3 regions of the Lysinibacillus sp. FN11 genome follow, and region 1 is predicted to be linked to each of the others. Evidence: riboswitches for the same ligand, from Rfam matches in the RefSeq annotation. Region 1 holds a riboswitch; each other region holds the start of a gene.
The links. Region 1 has a riboswitch for lysine ahead of NP781_RS09685 (transporter substrate-binding domain-containing protein). Riboswitches for the same ligand answer to the same signal wherever they lie in the genome.
Positions count from the first base shown of each region.

Region 1 (2,280 bases):
ACCTACATCCGTAGCAACTTCAGGTGGCCCAGTAGTATTCACACCAGCAGCTAATTCTGACCGTGTAACAATTGAAAAAATGAGCCGTCGTCGCCAAACAATTGCAAAACGTTTATTAGAAGTTAAACAATCAACAGCAATGTTAACAACATTCAACGAAATTGACATGACAAACATCATGGCACTTCGTAAACGTAAACAAGAAGAGTTTGTAAAAGCAAACGACATCAAACTTGGTTTCATGTCATTCTTCACTAAAGCTGTTGTTGCAGCACTGAAAAAATACCCATACGTAAACGCTCAAATCTCTGGCGATGAAATTCATTTAAATAACTTCTTTGATATCGGTATTGCTGTATCAACTGAAGAAGGTTTAGTCGTACCAGTTGTACGCGATGCAAATAGTAAAAACTTTGCAGAAATCGAAAAAGATATCGCTAACTTAGCGACAAAAGCTCGTGATAAAAAATTAGGCTTAAATGACATGGCTGGTGGATCATTCACAATCACAAATGGTGGTGTATTCGGTTCATTAATGTCAACACCAATTATGAACGGTACGCAAGCTGGTATTTTAGGTATGCACTCAATTGTAAACCGTCCAGTTGCAGTAAATGGTGAAGTTCAAATCCGTCCAATGATGTATGTAGCACTTTCATACGACCACCGTATCATCGATGGTAAAGATTCTGTAGGATTCTTAAAAACAGTTAAAGAATTAATCGAAAATCCTGAAGATTTATTATTAAATTCATAATGCCATTAAACCCTGCGAACAATGTTCAGCAGGGTTTTTGTATGATAAAAGGTATTGACCGATTCTATGCTTGAATGAGTACGAATGTTATATCGTTTAGAGGAGCAAAGAAAGAAAAAAAGCGACTTTTCTCACATAGAGAACATACTCTATAATAAATATTTGTTGTAATTTTCAGAAATATCAACAAAAGTTCAACGATTTAAAGTGGAAGCAGAACGCACAATATCCTAATATTGTCATTAGTCAGAAAAATGTTAAAATCGTCTTGACGAACATATTAGTTTTATAGTAGTATCTAAATATCAATTAAATAAACAAACCTCACGAATTGTTACCAGTGAGGTAGAGGCGCGGTATTTATTAGTTCATTGTTGAGTAAAAGCAAGCGAAGACGCAATGAAGAAGGAAATATCGCCGAAGTATAAAAGGAGCTCGTACTTTTATACTGGGTCTGCAGTGAATAAGTGCAGGACTGTCCTAGTAAATGGATTTCCAGATTTACTAGGTTGTGCTATCTCGGAAACATGGAAATTATAGTGAGGATTTGGGCAACTGTCATAAAGGTAAGACCTAAGTTCAATAAACTTAGGTCTTTTTTAGTACAGTTGTCTTATTTTTTTACAGAAAAGGGGAGTTTTTCATGAAAAGAAAATGGTTGTTAGTAATGATCTCTATCATGACGGCAATTGTGCTAGCTGCATGTGGCACAAGCGACAAAAAAGAGGGCGGTTCAAGTGATGCTGGAACTGACAAAGAAGAAGGCGGCGGTGAATTCCGAATTGGCATGGAGGCTGGCTACCCACCGTTCAACTGGACACAGCAAGACGATGCGAATGGCGCAGTGAAAATTGCGGATAATGCAGAATATGCAGGTGGCTATGATGTACAAATGGCAAAGAAAATCGCTGAAGGTTTAGGCAAAGAGTTAGTCATTGTTAAAATGGAGTGGGACGGATTAGTTCCAGCGCTACAATCGAACAAAATTGATGCAATTATTGCAGGTATGTCACCAACAGAAGAACGTAAGAAAACAATTGATTTTACAGAAAACTATTATACTTCTGATTTTGTTATGGTTATTAAAAAAGGTAGCAAATATGAAGGCGCAAAATCGATTCAAGACTTCTCAGGTGCTAAAATTACATCACAATTAAATACATCAAACTACACAGTTATCGATCAAATTAAAGGCGTAGAAAAGCAAACGGCAATGGAGAGCTTCCCAGCAATGCGTGTGGCACTAGAAGCAGGTAAAATTGATGGCTATGTAGCTGAACGTCCAGAGGGCATTTCCGCTTCTGCAGCCAACGATAAATTCACATATGTAGCATTTGAAGAAGGCTTTGATACAGACCTATCAAATACTTCAATTGCTGTAGGCTTACGTAAAGATGACGCAAATCGTGAAAAAATCAATGAAATCCTAAAAGGCATTTCAGAAGATGATCGTCAAGCGATTATGGAAGAAGCTATTTCTCAACAGCCCGCAGCACAATAATGATATGGCACGGACTAGCAAT
Region 1 covers NZ_CP102383.1:1,806,270-1,808,549, forward strand. The annotation lists partial or broken gene odhB (2-oxoglutarate dehydrogenase complex dihydrolipoyllysine-residue succinyltransferase) at 1-757, shown strand, start outside; lysine riboswitch at 1,096-1,282, shown strand; gene NP781_RS09685 (transporter substrate-binding domain-containing protein) at 1,401-2,258, shown strand.

Region 2 (2,280 bases), 1.1 Mb from region 1:
GTTGAAAAATGACCCTGAAATTCTGCAAATAAAGCAGCGTAGCTTTAAACTTGAAGCAGGATTTATAGCAGAGCAAATTCAACTAGCTAAAGGCTACCTGACAGAATGCTATAGTGAAAAACGGGAAAAGCAACAATACGTCATGTTTACAGTCAAATGGGACGTTAAAGAACGTATTATGAATACCATTCCCTCAGAATAATTAAAAAGGATTGTCTCCCATTAAAGATTGGGATGACAATCCTTCTTTTTTCTTCCTTTTATTTCGGTCAATTACATAAAATGCTGTTTCTTCTATTATTATATGTAAAGTGCTTGCTCTAAATTAAACTCATCATGGAGAGCATTAGCTGCTTGGATCATATCATCCTGTGGTACAACAACGGACACTTTTATTTCAGAAGTACTAACCATTTTTACAGGGATATTTTCGCGACGTAACCGATCAAACATACGAGCGGCAACGCCTGGATTGGAAGCCATGCCTGAACCAATAATAGAAACTTTTGCTAGTCCAATTTCGAAGTCAGCAAAACTAAATCCGAGTGATAATTTACTATCCTCTAAAACACGTAATGCTTTCGCAAATTCCTCTTTTAAAATGGAAAACGATACAGTTGGCTTCAACCCATCAATAATGGCTTGGACAATAATATCAACATTAATACGGTTCTCTGCAAGCACCATAAATATATCTGCTAATGAAGCATTGGAAAAAGCATCATACCCTACTGTTAAACGAATAATATCTGATTCAAATGCAACACCACGAACGACTGAATTTTTTTCCATTTCCACTTCCTCCTTCAATAAAGTGCCTACTGATTCTATTAAACTGGAGCGTATAATAACAGGCATTTGAAATTTTTTCGCTAACTCCACCGCACGAGGATGTATGATATGAGACCCTAAATTAGATAACTCCAACATTTCATCATAGGAAATTTCCTGTAGCTTTTGGGCATTTGTAACATATCGTGGATCTGCTGTATAAACACCATCCACATTTGTATACATATCTACTCTCTCCGCTTCCAATGCTATGGCAAGTGCAACAGCAGCTGTTTCAGCTCCACCTTTCCCAAGCATGGTGATATTGTGCTCTTCGTCAATCCCTTGTTCTCCAGCAATAACCACAATTTGTCCCTGTGCAAAGTGTTCTTCCATTCGATTAATATCTATATAGTCGATACGAGCATGCCGATACATACCATCCGTATGTATACCAGCTTGCCATCCCGTTAGAGACACAGCCTCATAGCCTGCTTCCTGCAAGGCGATGGCAAATAAAGCACTTGATAATTGAGAGCCAGTTGACAACACTGCATCTAATTCTCTTTTCGACACATCGTCAGTTAGTTGGTGTACCATCAATTTCATCTCTTTCGCAGTGTGTCCCATTGCTGCAACGACCACTACTACATCAAATCCTTTGTCCTTTTGAGCAATCGCTTTCCTAGCAGCCTCTTGGATTTGTTCAGTAGAAGCTAATGCAGCTCCTCCAAACTTCATCACGATTTTAGCCATTTCTTTCGTTCTCCCTTCCAGTTCATATATTTTACAAAATCATGAGGTGTAAAACAGTTTCTGGAAAACCAAAAGGCAGCCTCCACATAACGTGAAAGCTGCCTATAACATGTACAATAATCGTAACTTGCGCATGTGTGATAGCTCTCCGAAACGTTTAGAATCGACAGTCTTACATTTCTTAAATGCAAAACCAGTACAGCAATGGAACAACAATACTGCACTTCGGCAAGCTCCCCTTTCACACAATATCTCTGGACTTGTCCATCCTCCATCGCGTTACTCTTGAATCTTGCACCTCTATCATCACTTTAAAGTGAATGTATTCAATTCATTAAGCCTTAGCGTAAACAAACTAGTCACGCAGTTGACTCTCCATAACATTGAAAACAATGTTATTTATAACCATAGCACATGCCTATTCCTTTGACAATGATTGTTGCTGAAAATAGCTAAAAATTTGGCTTGCTAAATTAGCAGGCATCCCAGCCTCCTGTAATGCTAGCTCGCTCGCCTCTCGAATTTTTTTGACTGAACCGAAATGTTTAAGCAGCTGTTGCTTTCGTTTTGGTCCTACCCCTTCAATATGATCTAATACAGATTGAATGGCATGTTTCTCATGCTGTTGACGCAAGAAGGTAATAGCAAAGCGATGGACTTCGTCTTGAATTCGTTGTAATAAATAAAAGCCATCACTTGTACGTTTTAAGCTAATCACTTCTGGTGGATCACCAAACAATAGCTGAGAAGTAT
Region 2 covers NZ_CP102383.1:2,937,082-2,939,361, forward strand. The annotation lists gene NP781_RS15630 (YslB family protein) at 1-202, shown strand, start outside; gene NP781_RS15635 (aspartate kinase) at 301-1,527, opposite strand; lysine riboswitch at 1,661-1,838, opposite strand; gene uvrC (excinuclease ABC subunit UvrC) at 1,946-2,280, opposite strand, start outside.
Region 2: linked by a shared signal. The riboswitch ahead of NP781_RS15635 (aspartate kinase) and the one ahead of NP781_RS09685 (transporter substrate-binding domain-containing protein) in region 1 are both predicted to bind lysine.

Region 3 (2,280 bases), 2.1 Mb from region 1:
GGTACTTGTGAGAATTGCATGATTGAAAACATCCAGCCAGCTTTATCAGGCGCTAAACCTTGAGCAATATAGATCTCAGGTATCCACGCTGCTGTTGTATAGAATAATAAAGACTGTAAACCCATTGCCCCTGTGACAGCCCAAGTAACAGGTGATTTCCATAAAGGTGTACTGGTCTTTTTAGATGTAGTAACTGGTTCTGGGTAATTTGACTTTAGTTGAGGTATCCAAATTAGGATTGTAATTAGAACGAGTATGAGTGCAATGGAAAGCGCACCTTGCCAGCCTAACGATGAATTAGCTATCGGATAGCTAATACCAGCTCCAAGGCCAGCAGTAAAATTCATGGACATGGTGAAAAAGGCCATTAATAAACCCACATGATATGGAAATTTTAATTTTAATAATCCTGGAATTAGTACATTTCCAAAAGAAATGGCTACGCCAATTAACACAGTACCCAATAGAAGTAATTCTGTCGTACCAAGTGAACGTAGGACAATTCCTAAGGCCAAGAGAAAAGTTGATAAAAATAATGTTAGCTCAAGCCCTAGTTTGCGTGCTACAACTGGTGCAAATGGAGATATAATAGCAAAAGCCAGCAATGGAATTGTTGTTAGAAAGCCTGCCAATACATTAGATATTCCAAGATCTTCACGGATAAAGGATATAATTGGACCAACAACAGTTAGTGGCATTCGTAATGTAGAGGCTATAAAGATAACGCCAAAGACTAAAAGTAAGGTTGTTCCTTTCCAGCTAATTTTTTTACTTGGATAACTAGTGGTATGATCATTTGTAGTCAAAATAAATCCCCCCTAATAATAACCATTCTAATTGAACTACTATCACACTTTATCACACTATTAAAAATAGTAGAAGATTCATAAAATACGGAACATTTCTTACGGTATTGAAATGTCTATGGTCTTATGTTAGTATAATAAACATCATAAATTTAATAATTATATGCCTCATGTTTGTATTGAGGTAGAGGTCGCGATATTTATAAGTATGCTAATTGAAATGACAAGCATTGATGAGATTAGCTGAAAGGAAATATTGCCGAAGTGTGAGGGGACTTGAAAACCTCATGCTGGGGCTGTCTCCGAAAGGAACAGAACTGTCACGTTTGTACAACGTGTTGAGCTATCATGTAGGAAAAACTGAGGATTAACGTAGCCATCACAGTGTATATGTGATGGCATTTTTTTGCCTCATAAATAGGAAGGAAGCTATATCGTGAGTGAAATAAAAGTAAATCAGCTCGGACATAAAGCGCCGAAGCTGAAAAAAGAATTAAAAAGCCGTCATATTACAATGATTTCTTTAGGCGGTACAATTGGTACGGGGCTATTTTTAGCCAGTGGAGGTGCTATTGCTCAGGCAGGGCCTGGGGGAGCTTTGCTTGCCTATGCTTTAATCGGTATTATGGTGTATTTTTTAATGACAAGCTTAGGGGAAATGGCTGCCTATATGCCATCATCAGGTTCATTTAGTACGTATGCAACCAAATTTGTAGATCCCGCTTTGGGCTTTGCATTAGGCTGGAACTACTGGTATAACTGGGCAATCACCATAGCTGCCGAAATTGCTGCTGTGTCATTAATTATGAAATATTGGTTCCCAGATAGCTCATCAGCACTTTGGACAGTATTATTTATTGCTGTTGTATTGACGTTTAATTTACTATCCGTAAAAAGTTATGGTGAAAGTGAATATTGGTTTGCCATGATTAAAGTAGCAACGGTTATTGTTTTTATTATCATTAGCTTACTAATGATTTTTGGTATTTTAGGTGGGCAGGCTCCTGTAGGTTTTACTAATTTCTTTGTTAGTGATGGGCCATTCCATGGTGGCTTCCTTGCTACATTTGGTATTTTCCTAGCTGCAGGATTTTCATTCCAAGGGACAGAATTACTAGGAATTACAGCTGGTGAAACAGATAATCCTGGTAAAAATATTCCGAAGGCTGTTAAATCTGTATTTTGGCGTATTCTTTTGTTTTATATTTTAGCGATTGGTGCAATCGGGATGTTGATTCCATTTACAGACGAACGTTTGTTATCAGAAGATATCGCAGTATCACCATTTACACTAGTGTTTGACCGTCTAGGTATTGCCTTTGCTGCTTCTTTAATGAATGCCATTATTTTAACGGCTATGCTGTCAGCAGGAAATTCAGGACTATATGCATCTTCTCGTATGCTATGGCAATTAGCAGTGGATGGACATGCTCCTAAATTTTTTGCAAAGCTAAGTCGTAGAGGTATTCCGATT
Region 3 covers NZ_CP102383.1:4,585,514-4,587,793, forward strand. The annotation lists gene NP781_RS24010 (CynX/NimT family MFS transporter) at 1-806, opposite strand, end outside; lysine riboswitch at 984-1,160, shown strand; gene NP781_RS24015 (amino acid permease) at 1,243-2,280, shown strand, end outside.
Region 3: linked by a shared signal. The riboswitch ahead of NP781_RS24015 (amino acid permease) and the one ahead of NP781_RS09685 (transporter substrate-binding domain-containing protein) in region 1 are both predicted to bind lysine.